4 regions of the Brevibacillus sp. RS1.1 genome follow, and region 4 is predicted to be linked to each of the others. Evidence: riboswitches for the same ligand, from Rfam matches in the RefSeq annotation. Region 4 holds a riboswitch; each other region holds the start of a gene.

Region 1 (7,629 bases), on a different contig from region 4:
TCGCTGCCCCTATTGTATTGGATATCACATCATTTACATCAAAGCTACCAAGATATGTTAGGGCCTGAACTGTTTCTAGAACGAAAATCGCTAAGACAAACAAGGATATGAACTTCCCAAATCTTACACGATACAACAGGGGAAATAATATTCCAAAAGGGATAAAAGCAACAACGTTTCCGAAATCAACAATCCATGAATAAGTTAGTTCTGGAAATGTAAGTGGTACTCCTTCTGGAGCAAGGATAAAGGTGTATCCATCTACACTAGTTGCACCGTCGAGCCTGTTAAACGCAAAGAACATAAAAAATAAAATGAATATCGTATAGCATATGGTCCCAACTAAGATGATTTTCCGTGATTTCGTTTCCATCATTTCAATCTCCTTAAAGCTATTTGTGTCTGAATGATTTTACTCTGAATGAATACGTAAGTGATTGGCTGTTAGTCACTTGAAGCCCATTTAGAAAAAAATTGAAAAAAGCACTTGATATACCCTGAGGGGGTATTGTATAGTAAAGGTGTGATCAGGAAACAACGTTAGGGAAACGATACGATAAAATATACCCCCAAAGGGTATTTGGAGGGATTATAATGAGTGCCAAAACAGCAGAGGCAACAGTCGCAATCTCAGGGATGACTTGCGCAGCTTGTGCACTGCGCATCGAAAAGGGCTTAGGAAAAATGGAGGGAGTGGAGACCGCCAACGTCAATCTGGCTTTGGAAAAATCCACAGTGGTGTTCGATCCAACGAAAACGAACATCGACGACATCCGCTCCAAAATTGAATCGCTCGGCTATGGCGTCGTCTCTGACAAGGTGGAGCTAAACATCTCGGGAATGACGTGTGCGGCTTGCTCCACACGGATCGAAAAAGGCTTGAACAAAACAGCTGGGGTTCTAAAGGCAAACGTGAACCTGGCGATGGAAACAGCCACTGTCGAGTACGATTCCTCACAGGTAAGTGTGACGGACCTTATTCAAAAGGTAGAGAAGCTAGGGTATCAGGCGACTCGCAAGGAAGATGGAAAAGAAGAAGAAAAAGTAGATCGTCGCCAGGAAGAAATCAAACGGCAGACCCGCAAGTTCTGGATTTCCGCGATTCTGTCGCTCCCACTGCTCTGGTCGATGGTGAGCCACTTTTCCTTCACCTCGTTTATCTGGCTGCCTGAAAGCTTGATGAATCCGTGGGTACAGCTCGCATTGGCCACACCGGTACAATTCATCATCGGAGCACAGTTTTACGTCGGAGCTTTCAAAGCCCTTCGCAACAAGAGTGCCAACATGGATGTGCTGGTTGCTCTCGGTACCTCGGCAGCTTATTTCTATAGTTTATGGGTCGCGATCAACTCCATCGGTGCTCATGGTGGCCACATGTTGGAGCTGTACTTTGAGACCAGTGCGGTACTGATCACGTTGATCGTTTTGGGTAAATTGTTTGAAATGAAAGCAAAGGGACGTTCTTCGGAAGCGATCCGCAAGCTGATGGGCTTGCAAGCAAAAACAGCAGTAGTCGTACGAGATGGCGTCGAAATGACCATTCCTGTAGAAGAAGTGAGACTAGGCGACGTCGTTCACGTGAAGCCAGGCGACAAAGTACCTGTCGATGGCATCGTCATGGAAGGGCAGTCCGCAGTAGATGAGTCCATGCTGACTGGCGAAAGTATTCCGGTGGATAAAGCTGCAGGCGATACCGTCATCGGCGCCACCTTGAACAAAAACGGCTTTTTGAAGGTCCAGGCAACCAAAGTCGGAAAAGAAACGGCTCTGGCGCAAATCATTAAAGTAGTGGAAGAAGCACAAGGAACAAAAGCACCGATTCAGCGTGTAGCTGACAGCATCTCCGGGATTTTTGTCCCAATCGTAGTAGGGATTGCTATTCTTACCTTCTTGATCTGGTACTTTTTCGTTATACCTGGCAACTTCGGTGAGGCTTTGGAAAAAGCAATTGCCGTACTCGTAATCGCTTGCCCATGCGCCCTCGGTTTGGCAACACCGACCTCAATCATGGCGGGCTCTGGACGCGCAGCTGAGCTGGGCATCCTGTTCAAAGGCGGGGAGCATCTGGAGACGGCTCACCACTTGGATACGATCGTCCTCGATAAAACAGGGACTGTAACCAAAGGCGAGCCAGAACTGACAGACGTCATCGCCATTGATATCGAAGAACAAGAGCTGCTCTCTTTAGTCGGTGCCGCTGAGAAAAACTCCGAGCACCCATTGGCTCAAGCTATCGTTCGCGGTATTGCGGATAAAGGAATCACTGTGGCTGATACGGGTTCGTTTGAAGCCATTCCTGGTTTCGGTATCCGGGCCACCGTCTCCAGCAAAGAAGTACTCGTCGGTACCCGCCGTTTGCTGGAAAAACATCAAATTTCATACCAAGCAGTGTCCGATACCATGCTGGCACTGGAGCGCTCCGGTAAAACGGCGATGCTCGCAGTCGTCGAAGGCAAGCTCGCTGGTTTGATTGCCGTAGCGGATACGATCAAACCAACCTCCAAGCAAGCGGTTCAGCGTATGAAAGCAATGGGATTGACTGTGATCATGATGACCGGTGACAACCGTCAAACCGCCGAGGCCATTGCCCGTGAAGCAGGAATCGATCACGTCATCGCAGAAGTCCTGCCTGAAGGCAAAGCCGCAGAAGTGAAAAAACTGCAAGAACAAGGCAAAAAAGTCGCGATGGTCGGCGATGGTATCAACGATGCTCCTGCACTCGCTACCGCTGACGTCGGTATGGCAATCGGTACAGGTACAGATGTGGCGATGGAAGCAGCCGATATTACCCTGATGCGCGGCGAACTGACTAGTGTCGCAGACGCCATCGAGATGAGTAAGCTCACCATCCGCAACATCAAGCAAAACCTGTTCTGGGCATTGGCCTACAACACCTTGGGCATCCCAATTGCCGCAATCGGCTTACTCGCTCCATGGCTTGCCGGTGCCGCAATGGCCTTCAGCTCCGTATCCGTCGTACTCAACGCACTAAGACTGCAACGAGTGAAGCTGTAACAACAGTAACAAGCGGCTTCGTCCGCCTTACCTATACAACATAAAATGCAAGGAGAGATTGATCATGACAAATATCACATTGAACGTAGAGGGCATGTCTTGCAATAAATGCGTAGCGCGCATCGAGAACACATTGAAAGATCTTGGTGCAGAAGGCAAAGTAAACCTGGCTGAAAAAAAGGTTGAGGTTTCCTATAACGAGAGCAACTTGACTCTCGATGCAGTGAAAGAAGCTATTGAAGACCAAGGTTACGACGTCGTTTAATCATTGTATCTTTGAAAAGCAAAGCTCCTGCCTGATTCATTGAGGCGGGGGCTTTTTGGTGTTGAGGTAAAAGTGGCTGTAGGGGAGGGGAAGAAGCCCATTTCCAGTCTACGCTTCCACCTACGCCCCGCAAGGGGTTAGACTGTCCGCTACGAAATAAATGTCGGGAGCGCTTCAAAAGTAGAGTTTCGAGGATGTATTCGCAGAGGTTGAAGCTGACAACCCCCGCCATTCATTTCTCCGCTAAGTAGGGCTCCAGAGGCGCTAGGACTGGAAATGTTCTTCTTCCCAAGCGGCTATTGTTTACATCTTGAAAGCATCATTCAAAAAGTCTTTAAAAAAGCGTAGAACCTCAACAGCTCGTAGAGGAAACAGGTGAAATAAGCGAAGATCTTTGGACACACCTACCGAGGCGCAGTGAAAAAAAGCGAAACTGCCTTTAGCGTCCACCTCTGAGCCACATCCTGATGGACTACTTTGGACGCGGTTTCGCTTTTTTTCACGGAGCCGGGCACCCCATGCTCCCGCGCAGGGGTTCCAAGAATCTGAGCGTTTTCTCCTGTTTCCTCCCCACCACAACAGCGAGTATAACGCACTAATCCTTCAACCGAATAAGCAACGAACAGCTAATCCAATCCGACTCATAAAGAAAGCCGTAATCCGGTTAAAACCATGCTAAACGAACGTTCACAATAACTGGAAGCCAGCGTATAATTCAAATCACAATCACGCTTCAATAAGAAACAACACATACGGCCTAGTTCCGATATTCTCGGAAGCGGGGGAACCAATCTTTTGGGGTTAATCCTGAGTGATCAGGAGGGATGAGGAAATGTCTTCTCTGCCATCCTACCCGTCAGCTAACCTCGTCGGCCAAAGCAGGGAAGGTCATGGATGGATAAAGTCTAGGCATTTTATGCGCAACAAGGGGATTCCTTGCGGGCGTGTGATAGGCCGATACAGGCTTTTTCTTTGGGACCTTTGTTCTGGAGAAAAAGGATGGATCGGTCTATTTTTTTATGGAAATATCGACGAGCAGCTTACGCGATACAGTCGTGAAGGAAATGGTGTGGATCGCTGGGAGGCAGTCGGTACGACATAAACCGCTGACAATCGAAATCGGGAAGACAGAGTACAGGGAGTCCTGACAATGGACGCCAGGTATTCCGTAAGCCTGCGGATTTTCTACACGAGTAAAAATCAAGCGTGCCTGCTTAGGTTTGCTGGAGTGTGGAAGCTTCGCGGGCTTTTTACATTTACGAAAAAACGAAGGATGAGGGATATCATGTCCAAAATGAAAGTCCATCAACTTACAAAAGTGTTTGGCAAGCAGCCCGAGCTGGCCTTGAAGCTGCTGGCGGAAGGACGTAAAAAAGAACAAATTTACAAGCAAACCGGCCAGTCCATCGGTGTCAATCAGGTCAGCTTTGAAGTCGAGGAAGGCGAAATCTTCGTCATCATGGGCCTATCCGGCAGCGGCAAATCAACCTTAATCCGACTGTGTAATCGACTGATTGACCCAACGAGCGGAAGCATCGAGATCGATGGGGAAGAGATCGTGGCCATGAAGGCGACAGCTTTGCGCGAGGTGCGGAGGAAGAAGCTCGGGATGGTTTTCCAAAACTTCGCCCTGTTTCCGCAGCGGACGGTACGGGAAAACGTGGAGTTTGGTTTGGAGATTCAACAAGTACCACCAGGGCTCCGACAAGAAAAAGCACGGGAAGCGCTCGCGCTCGTTGGATTGACCGAGTGGGAAAATGCGTACCCAGATCAATTGAGCGGAGGTATGCGTCAACGAGTCGGATTGGCGCGGGCGTTGGCTAATAATCCAGATATTCTCTTGATGGACGAAGCGTTCAGTGCACTGGACCCGCTCATTCGAAAAGATATGCAGGATGAGCTGCTGGAGCTTCAGATGACGATGAAAAAGACGATCCTGTTCATTACACATGACTTGCATGAGGCGTTGCGACTGGGCGACCGGATTGCCTTTATGAAAGACGGGCAGATCATTCAAATCGGCCGCCCAGAAGAAATCCTGGCTGACCCAGCGGATGAATTCGTGCGGAAGTTCGTGGAGGATGCCGACCTGTCCAGGGTGCTCGTTGCTGAAAATGTGATGAAACGGGCAGAAGCAATCACGCCTGACAAAGGGGCCCGAGTGGCACTGCAACTCATGATGGATAATGGCGTGTCCAGCTTGTACGTCGTGGACAAAAAGCGCACACTGCTCGGATTGATTACGGCGTATGACGTATCACTCGCGATCAGTACGGGAGATTCGCTGGAGGCAATCATGAAAACCGACCTCCCTACCGTTTCGCCTGACGCACGTCTGCACAGCTTGTTCCCGATGATGGCAGACCTGCATGTCCCGATTGCGGTAGTGGGCGAGCAGCAGCGTTTGTTGGGTGTCATCGTAAAAGGAGCGGTGCTAGGCGGGCTGGTAGGCAAAGTCAATGTCCAAGAACATCAGAGAGCAGAGGTGATGAGTGATGGACGTCGTGCCTAAGCTACCGATTGGCGGTTGGATGGAAGGGTTCGTGGAGGTGCTGGGCCAGTACAAAGGGGTATTGTTTGATCCGGTGGCTATCGTCATTTCCACGATGGTGACTTACTGTTCTACGGTTTTGGCAGAGATACCTTCGCTGATTCTCATCTTGCTGCTGGGGGCCGCTGCGTGGGTTTTTGCAGGGAGAGCGTCCATGGTCTTTACGGTTGTTGGACTTTCTCTCATCCACAACTTGGGGTACTGGGATGAAACGATGGAGACATTGGGACTCGTCCTCACTGCCACCATGATTTCGATCGCTATCGGGATTCCGGTGGGCATTCTTTGCGCGAGACACGATACGTTTCGCAATCTGGTTACGCCAGTACTGGATTTGATGCAGACGATGCCAGCGTTCGTTTATTTGATTCCCGCCATCTTTTTCTTCGGTTTGGGCGAGGTGCCGGGAGTTATTGCCTCCGTTATTTTTGCTTTGCCGCCAATCGTGCGTCTTACGAACTTAGGCATTCGTCAGGTCCCAGCGGAAATGGAGGAAGCGGCGGACGCCTTTGGCGCAACTGGGTGGCAAAAGCTCGTGAAAGTGCAGCTGCCGTATGCGAAATCGACGATCTTGGCGGGCGTCAATCAGTGCATCATGCTCGCCCTGTCGATGGTGGTCATAGCGGCTATGATCGGGGCGAAAGGCTTGGGTGCAGATGTGTATCGTGCCGTATCGCAAGTGGATATAGGAAGAGGATTCGAGGCGGGGCTATCCATCGTGATCATCGCTATCGTCCTGGATCGGCTTACCCAACATGCAGGAAAAAAGGAGAGAAACACATGATGAACAAAATGATTCCAGCTTTCTTGGCAGGGATGATGGGAGCAACAGCTTGGCTCGCAGGCTGCTCTAGTCAAAACACAAACACACAAATACCGACAGCAACGGTGGTCGATCCTATTGCTTCTGAGACGTCGGACAACGCGTTAGGAGAAAAGCTCGACTACAAAATCATCGGAATCGACGCAGGAGCAGGCTCGATGGTAAAGACAGAGGAAGTCATGAACCTGTATGGCTTGGATAAATGGCAGCTTGTCGAAGGCTCAGATGCAGCGATGACAGCCGCTTTGATCAAGGCGTACGAAGCGAAGGAACCAATTATCATAACGGGCTGGACGCCGCACTGGATGTTTAAAAAGATGGATTTGAAATACTTGGCGGACCCAAAGAACGGCTTTGGCGGAGCGGAACAAATCCATACCATCGTGCGCAAAGGGCTGAAAGAGGATCAGCCTGCTGCCTATCAATTTCTGGATAAGTTCTGGTGGGAGCCAGCTGATATGGAGTCGGTCATGGTTCAAATGATTGACGGAAAAGATCCGGAAGTGGCCGCTGCGGAATGGGTAAAAAATAACGAAGCCAAAGTGGCGAAATGGGTGGAGGGCATACAGCCTGTCCAAAAAGAGAAGCTGACTCTCGCTTATGTAGCATGGGATTCCGAGATTGCCAGCTCGCACGTCGTCGAGCATGTGCTGGAACAGAAGCTGGGGTATGAAGTCGAGTTGAGTCAGGTGCAGACTGGACCGATGTGGGCAGGAGTGGCAATTGGGGATGTGGATGGAATGGTTGCGGCGTGGCTGCCGTCTACGGATACGAGCTATTTGAAAAAATTTGGTGGGCAAATCGAGGATTTGGGTCCGAATCTCGACGGAACCAAAATCGGACTCGTGGTTCCTTCGTACATGAACATCTCGTCCATTGAGGATCTCCAATAAGAAAGGGGAGGTGCTGCTATGAAGCATTATTTTGTAATGGGCAGAGGGGAAGCTTTCACTTCTTTTGTCCAGACACTCTGCT
Region 2 (7,629 bases), on a different contig from region 4:
CTCTTTGGTAGCACCATCTACTTTTACAGGCAGAATGCGAGGGTGAACATCGCACAGGCCAGCGAAGAGAGATTCGTGCATCGAATCTTCGAAGAACAAGCCGAAGTACGCGTCATCTGTGACCGCAACAATGTTGATTCCAGCCTCTGCGCCTTCTTTGAGCGCAGCGATGATTTGTTTTCCTTCCTCTGGGCCTGGTGTATAGCCTGTTGGGTTATTCGGGAAGTTGAGTACGACGATGGCTTTGCCTTTGTCTTTTTGTGCGAGAATGGCATCGCGCAAAGCAGCAGCATTAAATTTCATCTCGTCGTTATATAATGGGTAATAGACCATTTCCGCACCACGGCGGATCGAAAAAGTAAGCTCGTAGTTTTCCCAGTTTTTGTCCGGGATGATGACACTGTCGCCGCTGTCAGCGAACAGGTCCGACACGATGCTCAGGCCATGCGTCAAAGCGTTTGTAACGATAGGATTACTGAACGTATGATTAGCCAGTGAAGGCTGTTCCTCGATCATTTTTTTACGCCATGCTGCACGCAGCTCAGGCTTTCCAGCTGGGGGCGCATACTCGTAAATGTCTTTTGGCTGGTAAGCTGACAGGTTATCTTGGATGACCTTAAGGTGCATCGGTTGACCGTTTTCCAGTGCAATCCCGATGGTTGCGTTGTACTTTTTCGCTTTTGCTTTCGCTTCTGCCGATTGGCTGAGAATCCCCTCTTTTGGGAAATAGATCAGCTTGGCGATATCGGACAGCATTTCATACACGTGCGGGTTTTCTCGTTGGATGGTTTCGTTCAGCGTTGATGCCAATGAATGCATGGTAGCCTCCCTTTTCATATACAAACATCTATCTTTACCAATAAAGATAGCGTATCTACATGCATTTGTCACCCTTGCCTAACGGGATATTTCAGATTTTGCGAGGTTCTTTTTGACAGCGAGGACCTGATTTGCTACCTTGAAATCGAAAACTGAGTAATGCGGGAGGGAGAAGGAAATGGCTGAACGTATGATCGTTCGCCTGGGGGACCCTATCTTGCGTGAAACTTCAAAAAGAGTACAATCCATTACTCCGCAGGTTGAAAAGATATTGGATGATATGACCCAAACCATTTATGCTGCGAAAGGTCGAGCAGGCTTGTCTGCGATCCAGATTGGTATCCCGAAGCGTTTGGTTGTCATGGATTGCGGCAGCGGCTTGATTGAACTAATCAATCCGGTGTTGATGGAAAAATCAGGTGAGCAGGTAGGGCAAGAAGCTTGTCTTTCGATCCCAGGTGTTTTCGGAATTGTACCTCGAGCGAATTATGTCAAAGTCCAGACGCTGAACCGCCAAGGAGAAACAAAGACAATCGAAGCCGAAGATTTCCTTGCTCGGTGTATTCAGCACGAGATGGACCATTTGGAAGGAATATTGTTTATTGATCAAACGGAAGAGCTCTACTCGGCAAAAACAGGAAAGAAACTGAATCGCAAGGATTTGCACCGGATACAAGATAAAAATAGAAAAAAATGGTGGAAATAAACGGAGCATAAACAGCAAGGAGATTGACTCATGAAACGTTGGAATATTATGGTGACAGGCTTCGGAACAGTAGGACAGCAGGTAGCCAGACTGCTGGAAGAGCGACGGGAGCGGTACCGCGAGCTATATGAAGCAGATGTCAGACTCGTGGGAATCGTTCGTTCATCCTCCGGCCTCTATGATGAGAACGGAATCGATCCAGGGAAATGGGCAGACTATGCTCATACAAAACAAGCAGGGAACGCATCTTGGAACGCGCTGGAATTTATCAAATCAGTTCAAGCAGACGTACTCATCGAGGCAGGTCCATCTGAAAAAGAGGGGGGACCTGGTCTGACTTATATTCGGTATGCATTGGAGAATGCCATGCATGCGATCGCGATTTCAAAAGGTGCGCTTGTTGTTGATTATGCTGGTTTGGCCGCTCTTGCCAAAAAACATGGTACCGCGTTGAAAATTAGTGGGGCAACAGCAGCAGCTCTGCCGACGATCGATCTTTTGCAGTATAACTTGGCAGGCTGTGAAGTAAAACGAGTCGAAGGTATTTTTACAGGAACGACGAACTTCGTGCTAACAAAAATGATGGAAGAGGGGCTCACCTGTACAGCAGCTGTCGAGCTCGCTCAGAAGATGGGGATTGCCGAACCGGATCCCTCCTACGATATCGATGGTTGGGATACAGCTTCGAAGCTCACGATCCTGGCAAACGCTGCTTTTGGCGGGCAAGTAAATCTAACCGATATCGAACGCGCAAGTATTCGCGAAATAACCACGTTCCAAATCGAGACGTGGAAAAAGCATACGAAGATTCCCAAGCTGATCGGAACGATTCAAAAGGAAGCGAATGGTACGGTTTCTGTAGCAGTTGAGCTGTGTGCGGTGGATTTTACCCATCCGTTTGCATCCGTATCAGGTACGACAAAAGCCATCCGGGTAGAAACAGATGTCATGGGGGATTTATTGGTCGTTGGAGGAAAATCAGATCCTGTCGCGGCAGCAGCGGCTGCCTTAAAAGACCTTGAACATATTATTAGCAGATAGGTTCATTTGCATGTGCTTCCAGTGTTCCTTAGGAATGAGTCGTTTAGAGCCGCGTGCATACTAGGGATGTACCACCAAAAACGGCGAGGGGGCCATACGGATGAAACAATCGTCTGATGTCAATGCCGAGCTGCAGCAAGTATCTGCTTACCCAACCAAGCAAGAAATGAATCAAAAGGACGTTGCTTTGCTAGATGAGCAGGAAAGCTGCTGTACCCCCAAAAAACAGGCTTCTGAAACACAGCCGGATTAATGTCTACACGAAAAAGCCGGGTCTCGATTAAGAGACACCGGCTTTTCGTTTCGTGCAAAGCGTGTTACCCGATAAATTCTTGTACCCAGTAGCCATTTGTGAAGCCTACACCAATTTTTGTGAAGTCAGGGTTCATAATGTTTTGGCGGTGGCCTTCACTGTTCATCCATTGTTGCATGACTTCTTGTGGACTCTGTTGACCCATGGCGATATTCTCACCTGCTGTCGAGTATTGAATGCCATACTGCTTCATCATGTCAAATGGGGAACCGTACGTTGGGCTGTTGTGGTCAAAATAGTTGTTAGCAGACATATCTTGTGCTTTTGCCAACGCTACTTTGGACAGTGTTGCATCCATTTGAACAGGCTTGAGACCTGCTTTTGCACGTTCTTGGTTTACCAAATCCGCGACTTGTTTCGCAAAATCACCCGTCTTAGCTTGATCCGCTTGTTTTACTGGAGCGGCAGGCTCAGTGACATTATTGGTAGGTTGTGCTGGTGCTGTTTGTACTAGTTGTGCTGGTGTTTGTTGTACTGGAGCTTGTTGTACGGGTGCTTGTTGGAAAGATCCTGGTTGATACGGGCATGGTTGTTGTACAGGTGTAGCTTGTCCTTGCTTAACAGGTTGCATCAGCTGTACTGCTTGTGGCTGGCCAGGAACAAAGCCTTGCTTTTGGAAAAAGTTAAGGAACTGTTGAGCATTTGGTGCTTTTTGGAATTGTCCCATATTTTGACCCACATTGAATTGGAATTGTCCGTTCTTCAATGGGCAGTTAGATGCTGCGGAAGCAGAAGAAGCAAACCCTGTCAAAGCCAAGCCCAGACCAAGAGTCATCGCGATTGTAACAGAACCAAAACGTTTCATAAAACAAATCTCTCCTTTTTTTTGCCTACGAGGTTAGTTGTCGGATTCGGATTGAGGAAACAACCCTACGCCAGTTTGGCGATTCACCCCAATGTGGAATAGCTCATCCACAAAAAAGTCCCCCGCACTTCCTTTTCAAAGAGGAAGTCTCGGCTTATTTCGTTTGGCATGAACAACGATATCAAACAATCCCAATCGAAATAAAGGAGTAATATATGGCAAATAGCTAGAATCGTTGATAAATTAGGCTCATTTCGTTTCGTTTGATTGTTCCTTCCAGGCAGTTAAGCCGCCTTCCAATGCTTTTGCATGAAAACCATGCTCACGAAGGAGAGCCGCAGCTTTTTGAGCTTTGTTACCTGTTGTACATAAGGTAACGATTTGCACATTTTGCGCGAGTTTTTCGGTTTCTTCATCAAGCGGCTTGTCCTGTTCTTTCATAAGAAGATAGGGGACGTTTTGCGTCGATGCGTTTTCGTGAACGAGGCTGCCGGAAACAAATTTCTCGGCGTCGCGTACGTCCAATAAAAGTACGGGCACTTTCTTTTCAAGCATTTCAGATAATTGAATGGTTGTCAAAATATGATTTTGCAATGTAATCCCTCCCAATCCTATTGTATCAGAGTCCCGCTTCGTCCAGAATAAGGGTGAACGGTTGCTTTTTTTGGACAACCATGGTAGAATGAGGTTGCTACTTGAAAAATTGATACCTAATCATTCATCGAGGTGTTTGTATGCTGATGGATAACATTTTTGGATCCCCGATTCACACTGGCGCGGTCATCGGAGCCGCAAGGATGGAAGAGAGGAAGGGCTTTCATTGTTTTAGGTTTTCAAAAGGTTTAGTTTTTTATTTTGCAGTTCCGTCCTATGACATTCACATTTTTGCCGGGTAGGTAAAATTCACATATCATGAAGGCGTATCATCGCACATGATCTGGTATTTCTTCATGATATGTGAGCTTTATTTGCTTCGGTAAATATGACTAGCATATTCAAATCAATTTTTGGAGGTTTTTTCAAATGCAAACGAACGGAACAGTAAAATGGTTTAACGCAGAAAAAGGTTTCGGTTTCATTCAAGTAGAAGGCGGAGACGATGTATTCGTACACTTCAGCGCAATCCAAGGTGACGGTTTCAAAACTTTGGACGAAGGTCAAAAAGTTCAATTCAACATCGTTCAAGGCAACCGTGGCCCACAAGCTGAGAACGTAGTAAAACTGTAAGTCTCCTTTTCAAAGAAACTGTCCTTTCGAGGGCAGTTTCTTTTTTTGTCGTGGTCGTAGAAGCAAAAAGGCGTTGGGATCGTCCCAAGCGCCTTTTCCTGCATGCGAATGGATAAAAAAAGGAACTATGGCGTCCCACCATAATTCCTCATTTTCTTCCTGCAAGATAGTTAAATACAAGTTTCGATTTCGACAGTTTGGAACTGACTGTCAAGAACGGTAAGACCAACAACTTGACCGCCGCCGATAGTAGTACGGCCATAAGTGGTGAGAAGGACATTTCTGTTGTTTTCTGCTACGGTAAGGCGGACTTCATAGTGGAAAGAAGCGGGGATCAGCGCATTGAAAGCAGTTCGAGTATTCGCTGGGATAAATTGCGTGATGTCAAGCAAGGTGCTAACTGGATTCGTTTGCGTAACTGCGTTACCCCAGTTTAATACTTGCACACGTACTTCAACCGGTTCTGTGTTCAGATTTACCAGGTCGAGGTGAGCGGTGAGAGCACGGGCGAGGTTGTTTTGCAAAATACCGGTCGTTCTCACAGTATTTCTTCTTGGGCGTTTGTGATTTCTTTTTTCCGAATTACCTTGATCGTCGTCGTATTCGATTTCAGACATCCATGTTCACTCCATTCTTGTTAATCTAGTGGGACAATAATACGATATTGTTTCTTGTCTTAATTCGTAACGGCGAACGTAAGGGGACGAGTACCTATTTTTGATAGAGGATGGTGGAGGGTTTGGGAGATAGAACTGTATGCAAACAACTTGACTATACAGCTCGATTTGATTGGGGATACGAAGGGGTAGAACAGGTCGGGGCAGCATCGGATATGATCGTCATTATCGATGTGCTCTCCTTCAGCACGTGTGTCGATATCGTAACGGGACGAGGAGGTATCGTCTATCCTTATCAGGTAAAGGATGAGTCAACCGTAGCATTCGCCAAACAAAAAGCAGCGCTGCTCGCTGGAAAACGCGGAGAACCAGTCTCCCTTTCACCCACCTGTTTGAAAACGGTTCCAATGGGAAGTAGAATCGTATTACCCTCGCCAAACGGATCGACCTGTACCGTGTTGGCGAAGAAAACAGGTGCGAAGGTAATCGCTGCGTGCTTGCGAAACGCGCCATCTGTGGCCAGATACATACAGCAGCAGAATGGAACCGTAACCGTCATTGCTTGCGGTGAACGGTGGGGAAATGGAGCATTGCGACCTGCTATTGAAGATATGATTGCGGCAGGTGCGCTGCTTCATGAATTGAAGGGATATCGATTGTCACCAGAGGCCGAAATAGCAGTGGCAGCCTTTCGATCGGCTCAAGATCATCTTCCTGCTTACTTGCAGAAATGTGCTTCTGGCCAAGAACTGATCAGTATGGGGTACCCGGAAGATGTCGAACTTGCAGCGCAGTGGAATCAGAGTGGCGCAGTTCCAGTGCTTAACGATGATTTTGCGTACGAAGCGATTTAGTCTTTTCGCATAAAGAATCCCTCATTCGGTAACCATGGTTATGAACCACACATGAGAAAAACTGGACAGGGAGGATTCATATGGATGAAAAGAGCAAGTCCATCAGCCAGGCAGAAGATAATATCCTGACGAATCGTCAAGGCCATCCGATCACAGACAACCAGAACTTGCGGACAGTTGGAAATCGCGGGCCAACCGTTCTGGAGAATTACGATTTTCTTGAAAAAATTACGCATTTTGATCGGGAGAAAACACCTGAGCGTGTCGTGCATAGTCGAGGTGCAGGAGCACATGGCTATTTCGAAGCGTATGGAACCGTTGGTGATGAGTCGATTTCTACGTACACGAGGGCAAAGCTGTTTTCGGAGCGTGGGAAAAAAACGCCTGTGTTTGTGCGGTTTTCTACGGTAAATCATGGCACACATTCGCCCGAAACATTGCGAGATCCACGTGGGTTCGCGGTGAAGTTTTATACAGAGGACGGGAACTGGGATCTGGTAGGCAATAACCTCAAAGTTTTTTTCATTCGGGATGCCATGAAGTTTCCTGATCTTGTCCATGCGTTCAAGCCTGATCCTGTCACAAACATTCAAGACGTGGAACGGATTTTTGACTTCATCTCGAACACGCCTGAGGCCATACATATGATTACGTTTTTGTTCTCCCCGTGGGGAATACCAGCGAACTATCGACAAATGCAAGGCTCTGGCGTAAACACGTACAAGTGGGTAAACCATGAAGGAAAAGCGGTCCTGGTCAAATACCATTGGCAGCCGTTAGCGCAAGGAATTAAGAATTTGACACAAAAACAGGCGGAAGAGATCCAAGGGAAAAACTTCAATCATGCCACGCAGGATTTGTATGAAGCGATTGAGCGGGGAGAATATCCGGAGTGGGAAATGTGCGTCCAGATCATGAGTGATGACGATCATCCCGAACTCGATTTTGATCCGCTTGATCCAACGAAAATATGGCCTGAAGATCAGTTTCCGTTTCTTCCGGTAGGCAAAATGGTATTGAACAAAAACCCGGATAACTATTTTGCTGAAGTCGAGCAAGTAGCATTTGGGACAGGTGTTTTAGTGGATGGACTTGATTTCTCTGATGACAAGCTCCTGCAAGGAAGGACCTTTTCCTACTCCGATACGCAACGGTATCGCGTTGGCGCCAACTATTTGCAGCTTCCGGTCAACGCTCCCAAAAAGCATGTCGCTACCAATCAGGAAGGCGGTCAAATGCTGTATCGA
Region 3 (7,629 bases), on a different contig from region 4:
AATGGAGCCATCCGGTTTGTTGTAGTGAATGGCGTTGTTCAACAAATTTTCCATGACACGGCGCAGCTTAGTCTCATCCGCTTCGATGTGTAGTTCATTGGAGATTCGCAGCTTCCATTGAAACGTGAGGCCTGCCTCTTTGATTCTTGGCAAATAGTCCTCAATGATTCCTCGCAAGAAGCTTTTGACATGAATGCGGTTAATGCTGAGTCGAACTTCGGAGCTTTGCGTGGTGAAGTCCTGCAGCTCGTCCAGCAGCTTTTCCAAGTCCGTCGTTTTTAGCTCGATTTTGCCCATCTGTTTCTGTATTTTGGTCATATCCGTCACGCGACCAGAGCCGATATATGAGGCATACCCTTTGATCGTGGTGAGAGGTGTACGGAAGTCGTGGGCGATCGAAGCAATCATTTCAGCCTGTCTTTCTTCCGCTAAGCGAAGCTCATCCACCATTTCCCCGAAATATCGAAAGAGTTGCCCGAATTCATCATGCGATCGATACGTAAATGTGACCAGCCGCTTCCCTTCCTGGATTTCTTGCGTGACGCGCGATAATTCGTTAACCGGACGTAGTATCCAGCGAACGAACAAAGCGAGCAGAACCAATCCTACCAGACTAATGCTTCCGTAAATAAACCAAAGCATCATGGAAACCCCTGTCGTAGCCATCATGTCGTAATCATCCGTGTAGAAATAAACAACAATCTCCCCTGTACGCGGTGGCTCCTGCTGAAAATGGTACTCAGCGACCACTTTGAGGTCATTTTGCTTAGCAGAATCGCCACGGCTTGATGAGGAGGGGGAAGGCATTTTTAAATTATAGGCGCTTGATGTTTTGCTGTAGATAGTGTTTCCATTGGCATCCTTCACGAGCATGCGGTACATCACGTCGTCTGGCAACTGCTTCTCAAGCTCCATGCGTTCGATTGGGTCCTTGAAATTACTGACGAGAAGCAGTTGATTGAGCATGACCTTCTCTGCGGCTTCCTTCTCAGCCTGGTACTGATTATGCCGGTCATTTTTGAGTTGAGCGACAATAATGTCTTGAAAAACAAATTTAAACAACAAAATGGTGAGTGTGAGCAAGGCAATGAAGGAGAGAAAAATTTTATTGCGCAAGCTCATTTAAAGCTTCTCCCCGATAAATACGTAGCCTGTCCCCCATTGTGTTTTAATGAATTGACGTTCCGTTTCCAGCTTCTCACGGAGGTTTTTAATATGGACCGTCACTGTATTGAGCGAGCCATAACCATATCCCCAAACACGGTCATAAATTTGCTCTCTTGTAAAGACGATGCCCGCATTTTCTGCGAGGAAGGTGAGTAGTTGGAATTCCTTGGTAGAGAGCTCGATCTTTTGGTTACATACATATACGGAATACGTTTCTTTATGAATTTCCAAGTCCTTGAATTTCAAAACCGTAATTGGAGAAGAGGCTGTTTCCTTCTCAGGCTGCTCTTCGGTATGCTTGCGAATGCGCTCATAGCGACGAAGGTGGGCACGAATGCGAGCGAGCAGCTCTTCTGTATCAAAAGGCTTCGTGATGTAATCGTCTGCGCCGATTTCAAAGCCGACTACCTTATCTACCGCTTTTCCTTTTGCACTGAGAAACAGTATAGGCAAATCCCACTCACGGCGAATTTGAGAGCAGAGCTCGTAGCCACTCATGTTGGGCATCATAATATCCAAAAGGATCAGGTTGGGACGCTCACCTTGGCTGAGCAGCGAGAGTGCGTCTTCTCCGCTTTCAGCAGAGGAAACGCTGAAGCCCTCGTTCTCCAAAATGTCTTCTAGCAGTTCAATAATCTCCAGATTGTCATCGACAATTAAAATGTGATCTTTCACCGGAACAACCCCCAGTTACTTCTATTAATAAGGAATACCATTCAAAGAATGGGTCTTGTCTATCATAACATGCTTTGCCCCTATCAGGGGAAGAAACCCCGTAAGTTATTAAGTTGTTCTAATATGTGAGGGTACCTCTTTAGACCAGGTACTAAATTTCGTCAGAAAAAGCCAGAGACGTAGTGTCCCTGGCTTTTATTATTTTGCCGAATGACTATTTTTTAGCTGGTTTTTCCGGCAACGATGCAGCTTGCACCGCTTTTTCCTTATTCGGAGTTTCTGCTTTCGCTAGAACAGGAGCACTGAGACGCTTGGCGCCTACATAACGCTTGCTCCAGTAGTATGGATCGTTCAACTTGGTGTTGACGACTCCACGACCAGATTCCGAGTGCACGAATGTGCCGTCTCCGATGTAGATACCCACGTGAGAAATGCTGCGACCGTTCGTATTGAAGAATACGAGATCGCCTGGTTGCAAATCTTTTCTGTCTACCTCTGTACCTAATTCGTACTGGGAAGCAGAATTGTGAGGCAGGTCTACACCTAACGCATCAAATACGTAGCGTGTGAAACCGGAGCAGTCAAAGCCTTTTTTGGACGAGCCGGAAGATTTGTAAGGGGTACCGTACAAGTCGCTGACAACTTCATGGAGAGTATTCTCCTCAGCAGCCTGTGCAGCGCCTGCCCCCATAGCAAGCAATCCAGCCATAAATAAAGATAAAACCATCTTGCGCAAAAGAAACTGCTCCCTTCGTGAGCCTACGAGGTTAGCTGAAGGGTTCGGTCGAAAGGACGCCCTAGGCTGCTAGGAGTAGCAACCATTCACCCCAAAAACGTGGTTCCCCCGTTTCCGCTAAGCGGAATTCGGCTATTTTTCGATGTTTTTTTACACGCACTCTTACGAAGATTCTACGCCAGTCCTTTTTTTCCTTCTTTTTATCTGTTCATTCACATATTCGTCACAAAGATAGCGTCAAATGCTGTAACGTTTTCGTTCGACAGTGCAAGCCGCCTTTCGACGTGGGCTTATTCCTGCCTTGCGGGAGAGCTCGTCCGATTAAGGCAGGAAAATGTCTCCGTCCAAGGACGGAGGGAAAAACCAACCGCACGCCCGTTATGGGAAGCCTATACCGAGGGCTACAATAAGGGCATAACGTTCCACAAGCACCACATGCAAAACGAATGGAGGTAAGCGAGTAATGAGCGAACGGTCTGGCAAAGTACTACTCGGGCTGGTTCTGCTGCTAGTCGGTGGGTTGGTTCTTCTCGATCTGGTGGGTATCGATATCGGAGACTTGCTCGGGTTTATCATTCCCGGCGTGATCATGATATACGGTGCCAAAAAGATCATGGGACAAACCGGTTCACGATTTTGGGGAATCCTGGTCTTCCTATTCGGGTTCCTGATGTTGATTGGCAAGCTTGACCTACTGTTTCACGCGCTTCTGGCCATTGGGGTGATTTATCTGGGATATCGCTTACTGCGTCCCAGCCAAGAACCTAAACAAGCGCCACCTGCTTGGGAGCGTGAATGGGCCCAAAAAGTATTAAAGGAAGATACGCTGGACACTTGGGAGAGAGATGTAAGAAGACGCCCACAGTAACGCCAATGTCGCAAGAGTCTTTTGGATGAACAATATGATGTGATATGATGAGGAGGAAAAAATAATGAGTATCTTTAAACGTTTGCGTGACCTGACAGTAGCTTCGGTAAATGATGCATTGGATTCGATGGAAGATCCGGTAGTAATGCTGAATCAATATATGCGTGACATGGAAGTAGAAATCGGACAAGTTGAAGTAGCGGTTGCCCGTCAGGTTGCACTGGAAAAGAAATTCCGTCAGCAATTGGACGAAGCCAATGCTCTGATCGAAAAACGTGATCGCCAAGTCAAGCTCGCCTTGACTGAAGGAGAAGACGAGTTGGCTCGTCGAGCACTCGCTGACAAGAAGCAGTACGAAGGCCGTGCAGCGGAATATGAAACGCTGTACCTGTCAGCATCCGAGTCAGCTACGCAAATGCGCGAGAAGCTGGCTGAGCTGAAGGAAGAGTTCTATAAAATGCGTGCGAAAAAGTTCACACTGATGGCACGTGCACAAGTAGCTCGTACACAAAAGCAAGTCAATCAAGCAGTTGTCGGTATCGGCAATCAGTCCGCAGGCCGTGGCTTCGCTCGCATGGAAGAGAAAGTCATGCGCATGGAAGCAGAAGCGCAAATGAGCGGGCAATGGCGCCAAACGAACCGCGCTTGGGAAAACGCTTTGTCTGAGCTGGAAAAGGATGATCTCGATGCAGAACTTGCTAGCATCAAAGCATCCATTAAGGAAGTAAAAACACCGGTAGCCAAACCAGTACAATCCTAATTCAACAGGAACTGGGGGACAAGGTGTAGAATAGAGTGTGTCAATTCGGCAGCCTGTGTACATCAGGCTGCTTTTCCCCTAGGAGGTACGATTCTTGCAGGACTTCTTGGTCTTTTTGCGGCGGTTTATCGCTGAGCCTGGACGCGTCGGTAGTATCATCCCTAGCTCTCGTTTTTTATGTGAGCAAATGTTGAAAAGCGTCGATTGGGCTTCAACCGATGTGATCCTGGAGCTGGGACCTGGTACAGGGGCATTTACCCAAACGATCTATCAGCGCTTGCATCCCGGCACACAGTACGTGCTCGTGGAACGAGATTCCCAATTTCGCTCTATGCTTCAATCACGTTTTCCCGATCTTCCTATCAGGGAGGAAGCGACTAAACTTAGGTCTTACTTGGAGGAGCAGGACCTTGCAGGTGCAGATGTCATTATCTCAGGTCTGCCATTCGCCAATTTTCAACAAGAGCTGCGGGCAGCAATTCTGGACGAAGTTCAATCTGTACTGAAGCCAGGGGGCCTATTTATTACATTCCAATATTCGCTACAACTCCAAGCTGAGTTGCAGGATCGTTTTCCCTGGGTCAAGATCGACTTTACCCTGTTGAACATTCCGCCTGCATTCATCTATACATGTCGTAATGGACAAAGTGAAAACGATCAGCGTGGGGCGTGAGAGAGGAGACTTTTGTGAAACTGTCCCGTTTACACAAAATGTTGGCTGGTGTCCTGATTATTTTTACGGGAATCGGTCTTTTGTTAGACAGTTTGGGTATCATATCGTTCGGTCTGTTTGATTTGTGGCCGATGGTGCTTATTTATTTTGGCCTTCGTTTGTGGGGGAATAAAAATCGGATTGGCGGAGGGATTCTATTCTCTCTGGGGACCATCATCGCGACGGACATGTGGTTTGGTGTCGGGATTGATGATCTGTTCCAGATTGCAGTACCAATCGTGTTTATTTATTTCGGCTTTCAGTTGATTCGGGGCAAGAACAGCAGACGAGATCGCCATGTGAATCAACCATTGGGAGAGAGTGGGACCCCATCTGCGGAGACGATTTTGACTAGTGATGCGAGTGCCCCGAATGACGTGAACGTTTCAACAGCGGAACGCCCTTGGCAAGACAACTGGAACAAATGGAAGCATGTTGGTGGCAAAATTCCTCATCACGAAAAAATGTCTTCATCACCTGACGACATGTTGCCAAAAGATTCCCGCAGTTCTCTGATTGGGGATTATCACCTGACTTCCGGGCGTTTTGAACTGAGTTACTTGCATGTCTGGCATGGAATCGGGGATGTTGTGATTGATCTTTCTCGGGCAGTGTTGATGCGGGATGAGGCGTTTCTTGTCGTAGAGGGCTGGGTAGGCGATGTGACGATTTATGTGCCTATCGATCTTCCTGTATCGGTAACGGCAGGCTTGAGTATTGGTGACCTGGAGGTGCTAAGCCACCGGCAGGGAGGTATCAATCGCAGTGTTAAGATTCGTTCTGATCAGTATGATGAAGCATTGCAAAAAGTAAACTTGCATATCTCGCTGCTTGTCGGCGATATAAAAGTCAAGTACATCTAGGAGGTACTGGCGGATGCGTCGACAGCGATTGGCAAGTATTCAGTGGCAATACGTGCGCTATGGCATGTTACTGGCCGTCAGTGCAATTACTGCCGCGTTTATTTGTTTCTTTTGGCTATACTTTTTATGGAAAGATCACCCCGGGATTCATCGGTGGTACAACGAAATAATTAGCGACCGCAACCTCGTGAAGTGGCTGGCAGAATATATAGGCATCAATCTGCCTACCGATCCAGAGGGCTTGATTCAGCTTGCTGCTTTTGTTGTTTCTTTGCCGGCAGGTGTCTTAGTGGCATTGATCATTTCCTATATCATCGGCAATTTGTTGAAAAAGAGACTCAGTGTACTGTGGGAAGCTGCTATGAAGCTTGGACGCGGGATGCTGTCATATCGGGTTCCCGAATTGGGCGTCGATGAAGTCGGCGAATTAGGATGGCAGATCAATCGCTTGGCTTCGCAATGGGAAGAGCAAGTAGCATCTTTGCAGCGGTTGTCGAACCACAATGCGGCTCTCGCAGAGCAATTGAAGCATGCAGCAGTAACTGAGGAGCGACAGAGATTGGCGAGAGAACTGCATGACGCAGTCAGCCAGCAGTTGTTCGCCATCGCCATGACGACTGCGGCGATGAAGCGGCTTGTAGAAAAAAATCCTCAGCGTGCAGCCCAACAGATTGAATTGGTCGAAGAGATGGCAGCAGCTGCACAAGCAGAGATGAGGGCATTACTCTTGCACCTTCGCCCGGCTACGTTACAAAACAAGTCATTGAAGGAAGCTATTCTGGAACTTTTAGATGAGCTGACGCGTAAAAATACCATGCAGCTGACTTGGGAGATTGAAGACGTCGAAGGCTTGCCGAGTGGAATTGAGGATCATTTGTTCCGTATTTTGCAGGAGTCCTTGTCCAATACATTGCGGCATGCCAGAGCTACCCAGATTGCAGTGAAGCTATTTACACTGCAAGAGCAGGTTCGCCTGCGAGTAACGGATGACGGTGTTGGTTTTGATCCAGATGGGGAGAAAATGACGTCCTACGGTTTGCGCAGCATGCAAGAGCGCGTAGCAGAGGTTGGAGGCTCCATGGAGATTTACTCGGCGATTGGGAAGGGGACGCAAATTGAGGTGCGTATTCCTATAGTGTCACAGACGGAACGGGAAGGGTGAAGGCTCGGTGATTCGGGTACTACTGGTAGATGATCACGAAATGGTTCGGATGGGTCTGGCTGCTTATTTGTCTACAGAGGACGATATTGAAGTCGTAGCAGAGGCAGGCAGTGGGGAAGAAGGCGTGCGAATGACGCAAGAACTGCTCCCAGATGTCGTTCTGATGGATTTGGTCATGGAAGGCATCGGCGGTGTGGAAGCGACTCGACGTATTCGTGAAAGCTGCCCTTCCAGTAAGGTAATTGTCTTGACTAGCTTTATTGATGACGAAAAGGTATATCCGGTCATTGAAGCGGGGGCATTCAGCTACTTGTTAAAGACTTCGCGTGCAGCCGAGATTGCAAAAGCAATTCGCTCTGCTGCGGCGGGTGAACCAGTTCTGGAATCGAGGGTAGCAGGAAAAATCATGGCCCGTTTCCGTCACGGTCAAGAGTCTCATCCACATGAACAGCTGACGCCGCGCGAGTTAGAGGTTTTGAAGCTGATCGGTCAGGGCAAGTCCAACCAAGAAATTGCTGATGAGCTGATTATCGGGATCAAAACAGTCAAGACTCATGTCAGCAACATTCTTGCCAAGCTGAACGTGGAGGATCGCACGCAAGCGGCCATTTACGTGCATACACATAGCTTAGGTTAATCACATAGCATCATGTATAAGTAAACGCGCCAAATAGCTCCTCAGCAAA
Region 4 (7,629 bases):
AAAACACAAACATACGCATTTATCAACGAAAAATGCTGGAATAGACTTCGACAAACGTTCGGGATTTACATTATATTTTCACACCTACATTCTTTAACATTCGTTTACATACCCTTCATACTAGCTTTATTATAACAGCCGAGAAGACTCCCACTTCTAAGCCTTGCATAGCTTGGCGAAAGTGGGGGATGAATCGGCGCTACGAAGGAAGGACCTCTGCTTTTTGGTTGTTCCCCAATCTTTCGTAGAACGTACGTTCCTTTTGTGGTAAACTTTTCATGGGAGGAGGTGAATCATGATGCTACGTAAAAAATCGTTTCAGTTTCGCATTTTTCCCAATCATGAACAAGCAGTACTCATCGAGAAAACATTGGGTTGCAGTCGGTTTGTGTTCAATCGATTTCTGGCACGTTGGAACGAAACCTACAAACAAACAGGCAAGGGGTTAACCTACCATTCTTGTTCTGCTCAACTACCGCAGTTAAAAAAGGAACAGCCTTGGCTCCAAGAAGTAGACAGCACAGCCCTTCAATCTTCCCTCGACAACCTCGCAGATGCTTTCTCACGATTTTTCAAGAAACAAAATGATGTCCCACGTTTTAAAAGTAAGAAGAATAGAGTCCAGTCATACACTACGAAACATACGAATGGAAACATCAGAATCGACGGTAATCAAATCAAACTGCCGAAGCTTGGCTGGGTGACATTTGCAAAATCCAGAGAGGTAGAAGGGCGGATTCTAAATGCAACGGTTAGACGGAATCCAAGCGGGAAATATTCTGTTTCGGTGCTTTGTGAGGTACCTTACTCTCCGTATATTCCTGTTGGAAAAGAGAAAACCATTGGTATTGACCTGGGTCTCAAAGATTTTGCTACGTTTTCCACTGTGGAAAAGATCAGGAATCCCAAGTACTTTCTTCTGTATGAAAAGAAACTGAACCAATGGCAAAGGAAACTTTCACATAGGCAAAAAGGCGGGAAGAATTACGAAAAAGCGAGAAGAAAAGTAGCCATCTTGCATGAAAAAGTAGCCAACACCCGAAACGACTTCCTGCATAAACTGTCCACCCGACTGATTCACGAAAACAAAGTGATCTGTTTGGAGGATTTGCAAGTAAACCACCTGATCAAAAATCAAAAGCTGGCCAAAAGTATTGCCGATGCGTCATGGTCCACTTTTCGCGCCATGCTGACATACAAAGCCGAATGGTATGGACGAACACTCTCCTTTGTCGGTAAACAATTTCCTTCCAGCCAACTTTGCTCCACACCAAACTGCGGGAACCGCAGTAAAGATGTCAAGAATCTGAACTTGCGAGAATGGACATGTTCGAACTGCGGGACACAGCATGACCGTGACGAGAATGCCGCGATCAATATTGAGCGAGAAGGACTTCGTTTGTTGTGTCTCACAACTTAACTGTCGGGACGACAGGGATAGCTTGGCGCATTTCACTTCGGTAGAAGTGACTACCCAAGAATCCCCCACCTCCAAGCAGTAGCGTAGGTGGAGGGAGTGTTCAAGATAAACTTGTCAGTGGTATAACCAATACGTGAAAGAAGGAATTTCAGATGTTTCCATTTGAAGTGTCTTTTCCTACCAAAATTTACTTTGGCATAGGCGAACTGGAACGTTTGGGCCAAGAAGCAAAATCATTAGGCCAAAAAGCATTGCTCGTTACAGGCGGCAATGCTGCCAAACGTACAGGACTTTTGGACCGCGCCAAGGCTCTGTTGCAGGAAGCTCAAGTGGCGTATCTTGTTTTTGACAAAATCGAACCGAATCCGCGTACGGCAACGGTTGATGCCGGAGCTGCGCTTGCGCGTGAGCATCAGTGTGACTTCATTCTGGCTATCGGTGGCGGCTCCGTAATGGATGCCTCCAAAGCGATTGCGGCAGCAGCCGTTTCCGGACGCCCGATTTACGATTACATGCGGGGAAATCCGAGCGGTTCTGGTCAATTACTGGTACCCGTTCAGGAAGCACTGCCGATCATGACCGTCCCGACAGTAGCCGCTACTGGTTCGGAAGCAAACCATATCAGCGTCCTGACTCATTGGGACACGCATGAAAAATCTTCGATCAACGGTCCAGCACTTTACCCGAAGATTGCCATTCTCGATCCGTCTGTCACCTTTACCGTTCCGGCTCGCGTCACAGCAGAGTCTTGCGCCGATATCTTTTCCCATCTGTTTGAAAACTATTTGATCAGCGCGGAAGGAACCCACGTTCAGGACGGGATTTCCGAAACACTCATTCGCCTCGTCGTCGAGCACTCCATCACAGCGTTCCAGCAACCAGACAACGCTGAAGCACGATCCACCCTTTTATGGGCGAGCACATTGGGCATCAGTCCCTTCGCTGCTGGCGGTCGCGGTGCTGGCATGCCGTTGCACGGAATTGAACATCCGCTGAGCGGAATCTACGATATGGCTCACGGTCGTGGACTGGCGATCCTGTCCCTTCCTTATTTCGAACAAGTGATATTGCAAGACCGTCCCGAGAGACTAGCCCGTATGGGACGTCATTGTTTTGGCGTTATGGTGGAGAATGAGAGCGAAGCAGCACGAGCAACGATTGATGCCGTTCGCCGTTGGTATGAGCGTATGGGAATCACAGAACGTCTGTCTGACTTCGGTGTGACCAAACAATCACTGGTCCAAATGGCTGAGGAAGCGGTTCGCATCGGCGGACGCGGAATCGGGTATCTGCCTAGCTCACGAAAATTGAATGAATCCGATGTAATCGCGATCTACGAGGCTTGCCTGTAATGGAAGCATCAAACACACTGGCGAGCCTACGCTCAGTTATGTAATAATACAAATTAATCATTAATCAAAATTATTTTACTACGGAGGTTACCACCATGGCAGATCCACGCATTAATGAACTGGCAAGCCGTCTCGTCCGTTACTCACTCCATTTGCAAAAAGGCGAAAAAGTTCTGATCGAAAATACAGGCCTGCAACCTGAACTCGTTCGTGCACTTGTGCGTGAATCATTTGCAGTTGGGGCTCTGCCTTTGGTCACCTTAAAAGACCAGGAAGTCATGCGTGCACTCTATCAAGGCACGAGCGAAGAACATATGGCTCTGATGGCAAAATACGAGTATGACCGGATGAAGGACATGGACGCTTACATCGCCATTCGCGCCTACGACAACATCAACGAGTATGCCGACGTACCGGACGACAAAATGGGCATTTACGCTCGTGTCCTGTATCAACCTGTACATACGAACGAGCGCGTTCCGAACAAACGCTGGGTTGTACTGCGCTACCCAAACAAGTCGATGGCACAGCTGTCCAAAATGAGTCTCGAGAGCTTTGAGGACTTCTACTTCTCCGTCTGCAATCTGGACTACGCGAAAATGTCAGCTGCCATGACTCCGTTGAAAGAGCTGATGGAGCGCACCGATCGCGTACGCATCGTCGGTCCAAAAACGGACCTGCGCTTCTCCATAAAAGGAATCAATGCCATCAAGTGTGACGGTAAACGCAATATCCCGGATGGCGAAGTATACACCGCTCCTGTACGCGATTCCGTGGAAGGAACGATTTTCTACAACGCGGCATCAATCTACAACGGCATTACCTTCAATGATGTTCAGTTCACTTTCAAAGAAGGCAAAATCGTGGAAGCGACCAGCTCCAATACTAAAGCATTGAACGACATCCTCGACACGGACGAGGGCGCACGTTATATCGGAGAATTCGCGATCGGCTTCAACCCGCACATCCTCCACCCGATGCTGGACATCCTGTTTGACGAAAAAATCGCGGGCAGCTTCCACTTCACGCCAGGGAATGCTTACACAGTAGCAGACAACGGCAACCGCTCCTCCGTTCACTGGGACTTGGTCCAAATCCAACGCCCTGAATACGGCGGCGGCGAAATCTGGTTTGACGATGTGCTTATTAGAAAAGATGGGCGCTTTGTGTTGCCAGAGCTGGAAGGCTTGAACCCGGAGAATTTGATTTAAACGAAATGAATGAAAAAAAGGGTTAGGGAATGAGTTCCCTAGCCCCTTTTCTATTGTTCAGAGAAAATAAAGTGTTAGACTGGCCTATTTTACAGGCGACACTGTAAGCGGGATTGGTGAGTGTCGAACTCCACCCTCTCAATAAAACAAGAGATATTCTTATTAATCCTACCAAATTTTACGGGTTTCTTTCACCGGTGAATCTCTGTTATTCTAGGTCATGCCAAACAAAACAGCCGAAACTTCCTCTCGAATGGAAGTGCGGGGGAGCTTTTTTACTTGCAGATGAGAGATCTGCATGGGGTGAATCGCCAAAGTGCGTAGGGTTGTTTCCTCAATCCGAATCCGTCAACTAACCTCGTAGGCCAAAAAAAGGAGACGATGTGAATATGAAACGCCTTGGTACTATTGCAATCGCGACATTGGGATTGGGATTTGTTCTTTCCGGCTTTTCTAACACAGCTTCTGCCGCTACCACATGTCCGCAATACGGGTATCAACCATATATGCAACCTGTCCAACCGCAAATGCAAGCACCTTACGCAGCACCAGCGAATCAACAGCAGCCAGCTCAACAGCCAGTAAAACAAGCTAACCAACAAGTGGATGCTTCCTCTGTTGGGAAGCAAGTAACTGATTTGGTAAACCAAGAGCGTGCAAAAGCAGGTCTGAAGCCAGTGGAACTGGATGCTTCCCTGAACAAAGTTGCACAAGCAAAAGCGGCTGATATGTCCAACAACAACTACTTTGACCATACAAGCCCTACGTATGGCTCTCCATTTGACATGATGAAACAATTCGTTGTATCTTCTAGGACCGCGGGTGAGAACATCGCCATGGGTCAACGCACCGCTGAGGAAGTCATGAACCAATGGATGAACAGTGAAGGACACCGTCAAAACATCATGAATCCTTCCTTCACCAAAATCGGTGTAGGCTTTGTGAATGGATACTGGGTACAAGAATTCATCGGATAATGAATTTAGATATAAATGCCGAGTCCTCTAGCGGGGACCCGGCTTTCTTATTTTTTCCCTGCCTTGTCTGGAGTGGCCCTTGAACATCTATCTCCGTGAAAAGCCAACAGCTAGCTTTATACGCTTTATTCAGATTTACTTCCCATTTCTAGCTCGTTTGTCTTTTCTTCATCCACCGATTCCGCACCTTCTCGAATTTTTTCTACAACTTCTTCAGATTTGAGTTGCTTGTGCGAAGGAAGTTCTAAAAAAGTAGAAGCACGTCGATCGAGCCACAAGCTTTCCTCACCTTCCCTATCAGTTGCAACGAAGATAAACCCACCTGAATAACTAAAGTACGTAATGTTTACATCTTCCCCGAGTGTATTTTTCATGTTCTCGTAAAGGTCAAACAATTCAGGACCAGTTTTTTCACCACCAGCCATGATTGGCTCTGTATCTGTTGCTAAAACTATACCTTTTACTTCATCCCCTTCCATAATGAAGGAAAGTTTTTCATCCGTTGAAGATAGTAGTCCTTGCATATTCGTATCGTTGTATTTACGTATTTTATCCGCTTCTGGTAAAACAGCTCCCTGAATCGAAAAGTTCGACAGGGCTACATTCCTACTCGATTTGCTTAAGGGGTGGTTCTCTTTGTTACGTGCCTGTTCCATCTTTTTATATGCCTGTAGTGCTTCCTTATCCCCTTGGTTAATGGCCCCAGCCCAAGTAGCCAATGATATTCCAGCAACAATTACCGCACCTATCAATGTCCATGTGTATTTATTCATAACTCCCCCAAAGTTAATTCATTTCGATACAGGAATATTATACCAATTTTTCAAATCTCAATGAATTATGCAATAAAAAAATGGAGACATTGAAGCGTCTCCATTTTTTATTTTTGCCATCATTTCATCCATACGGCAGCCTGACCTCAAAACACGTACGAATCAAATCACTTTGGACAGAAATCGTTCCCCGATGCTTCTCGACGATATTTTTTGCAATAAACAAGCCGAGTCCTGTTCCTCCCCCTTGATGCGTTCGCGCTTTGTCGCCTGTAAAAAACATTTCAAAAATATGCGGCAGCGCCTCCTCAGGTATCTGGTCGCCGTAATTCATGATTTGCACAACCACTTCATCGCCCTCACGATAAGCGTTCAAATCGATAAACTGGCCATCTCCCCCGTAGCGTATCGCGTTGGTCAGGATATTCTCAAATACGCGCGCCAAAAGCTCCCCATCTCCCACGATCACTAATTGGGCAGCAACCGTACACCGCGCGACGAGCTCATTTTTCTCAAAGGAAGGATACATCTCCTCATTTAACTGGACAAGCAATTCACTCAAATCAATGGCCTTTTGCTCGATGGTAACCATGCCGTAATTCATTCTCGTAATTTCGAAGAGCTCATCAATCAGCTTTTCCAATCGATGCGATTTGGTAAGAGCAATCGTCGCATAATGCCGCATCTGTTCTTGTGTTATCTGCTCATCTTGCAAAATGAGATCCAGATAACCCAGAACAGATGTCAGTGGTGTACGCAAATCATGCGCCAGATTCAAAACAAGCTGATCCTTGCTGCTTTCGGCGAAATCTCCTCTTTCTACCGCCTTTTGCAGCATTTCGCTTGCTAGATTGATATCCTTGGCGATTTCTGCAAACTCATCATTGGATGGAATATGGACATGCCGTGTAAAGTCTCCACTCGCGAGATAATGAATGCCCGTAGAAATCTCCCGAAAGTAGCCAGCATACCGTTTGGTCAGGAGATAGAAAAACAAGATCGCAATGGGAGCAAAGACAATCAAAAAGAAATTGATATCCCCCATCTCCTTGATGAAATAGCGAACCTGGGTGAGTGGATCTTCGTACTTAACCCCCACCCGATAGTAAAACTGGAGCACTTTATAGAGCAGATAGGTTACGATAGCGGCCAGAAGCATGCCAAACCCAAGAAGCCCAAGCATTTTGAAACGAAAGCTATGTCTCCCCTTCGCCATGGAAAAAATGAACCACTCCTATACTCGTTTTCGTCCAAAGATCACTCATGATAGACTCTTTTAACCCGTTCTCCCAAACGGCTTACCAGCTCGTTCGTAATGGTTTTACACGATTGGGCCATTTCTTCGGCAGTGATCTCCTCCTCTTGATCTCTGCCAATAAAGGTCACAACCTCCCCTCTTTGCACCTCTTCCATATCTGAAATATCTACAATGAGCTGATCCATGCAGACAAAGCCAATAATCGGTCGCCTTTTTCCTCTAATCAAGCAGGTAGCCCCCACTTGTGACAGCATGCGCGGAACCCCATCTGCATATCCGATAGATACGATGGCAATCTTACTGTCCTTCTGCGCTATGTGGGCGCGTCCGTAGCCAACGGGTGCTCCTTTTTCCACCTGTTTCACCTGCACAACTCTTGCTTTTAGTGATAGCACAGGTCGTAGGTTGACGTTTGTTTTTACCTTGTCTCCCTGCTTGCTCAACATCCCGTAGAGAGCGATCCCCACTCGAGCATAATCGTATTGCAGCTCCCCGTAATTCAGCACGCCGTAACTGCTTTGGACGTGCAGCTTCTGTGGATCGATCCCCTTTTCTTTCAGCTGATCGATCACGTTTTGGAAACGGTCGATTTGATTTTTCGTGTATGCGATATCCGAAGCTTCCAAACTGTCAGCCAC

What was found. Region 4 has a riboswitch for cyclic di-AMP ahead of HP570_RS19790 (CAP domain-containing protein). Riboswitches for the same ligand answer to the same signal wherever they lie in the genome.
Region 1: linked by a shared signal. The riboswitch ahead of HP570_RS23755 (quaternary amine ABC transporter ATP-binding protein) and the one ahead of HP570_RS19790 (CAP domain-containing protein) in region 4 are both predicted to bind cyclic di-AMP.
Region 2: linked by a shared signal. The riboswitch ahead of HP570_RS00560 (CAP domain-containing protein) and the one ahead of HP570_RS19790 (CAP domain-containing protein) in region 4 are both predicted to bind cyclic di-AMP.
Region 3: linked by a shared signal. The riboswitch ahead of HP570_RS25730 (C40 family peptidase) and the one ahead of HP570_RS19790 (CAP domain-containing protein) in region 4 are both predicted to bind cyclic di-AMP.

The regions. Positions count from the first base shown of each region.
Region 1 is NZ_JABSVA010000009.1:148,086-155,714, reverse strand. It holds gene HP570_RS23775 (VanZ family protein) at 1-376, opposite strand, end outside; gene HP570_RS23770 (heavy metal translocating P-type ATPase) at 595-3,015, shown strand; gene HP570_RS23765 (cation transporter) at 3,080-3,280, shown strand; cyclic di-AMP (ydaO/yuaA leader) riboswitch at 4,025-4,171, shown strand; gene HP570_RS23755 (quaternary amine ABC transporter ATP-binding protein) at 4,566-5,792, shown strand; gene HP570_RS23750 (ABC transporter permease) at 5,776-6,615, shown strand; gene HP570_RS23745 (glycine betaine ABC transporter substrate-binding protein) at 6,612-7,547, shown strand; gene HP570_RS23740 (hypothetical protein) at 7,566-7,629, shown strand, end outside.
Region 2 is NZ_JABSVA010000001.1:146,007-153,635, reverse strand. It holds gene HP570_RS00580 (aminotransferase class I/II-fold pyridoxal phosphate-dependent enzyme) at 1-819, opposite strand, end outside; gene def (peptide deformylase) at 998-1,525, shown strand; gene HP570_RS00570 (homoserine dehydrogenase) at 1,556-2,566, shown strand; gene HP570_RS00565 (hypothetical protein) at 2,667-2,819, shown strand; gene HP570_RS00560 (CAP domain-containing protein) at 2,884-3,684, opposite strand; cyclic di-AMP (ydaO/yuaA leader) riboswitch at 3,692-3,849, opposite strand; gene HP570_RS00555 (rhodanese-like domain-containing protein) at 3,934-4,278, opposite strand; gene HP570_RS00550 (cold-shock protein) at 4,708-4,911, shown strand; gene HP570_RS00545 (hypothetical protein) at 5,082-5,528, opposite strand; gene HP570_RS00540 (2-phosphosulfolactate phosphatase) at 5,642-6,382, shown strand; gene HP570_RS00535 (catalase) at 6,463-7,629, shown strand, end outside.
Region 3 is NZ_JABSVA010000012.1:56,350-63,978, reverse strand. It holds gene HP570_RS25740 (sensor histidine kinase) at 1-1,122, opposite strand, end outside; gene HP570_RS25735 (response regulator transcription factor) at 1,123-1,842, opposite strand; gene HP570_RS25730 (C40 family peptidase) at 2,057-2,578, opposite strand; cyclic di-AMP (ydaO/yuaA leader) riboswitch at 2,583-2,722, opposite strand; gene HP570_RS25725 (LiaF transmembrane domain-containing protein) at 3,042-3,446, shown strand; gene HP570_RS25720 (PspA/IM30 family protein) at 3,511-4,206, shown strand; gene HP570_RS25715 (class I SAM-dependent methyltransferase) at 4,301-4,879, shown strand; gene liaF (cell wall-active antibiotics response protein LiaF) at 4,894-5,781, shown strand; gene HP570_RS25705 (HAMP domain-containing sensor histidine kinase) at 5,795-6,943, shown strand; gene HP570_RS25700 (response regulator) at 6,951-7,580, shown strand.
Region 4 is NZ_JABSVA010000006.1:64,194-71,822, reverse strand. It holds gene tnpB (IS200/IS605 family element RNA-guided endonuclease TnpB) at 296-1,420, shown strand; gene HP570_RS19800 (iron-containing alcohol dehydrogenase) at 1,573-2,772, shown strand; gene HP570_RS19795 (aminopeptidase) at 2,868-3,983, shown strand; cyclic di-AMP (ydaO/yuaA leader) riboswitch at 4,208-4,365, shown strand; gene HP570_RS19790 (CAP domain-containing protein) at 4,373-4,960, shown strand; gene HP570_RS19785 (hypothetical protein) at 5,086-5,733, opposite strand; gene HP570_RS19780 (sensor histidine kinase) at 5,858-6,949, opposite strand; gene vanT (serine racemase VanT catalytic subunit) at 6,991-7,629, opposite strand, start outside.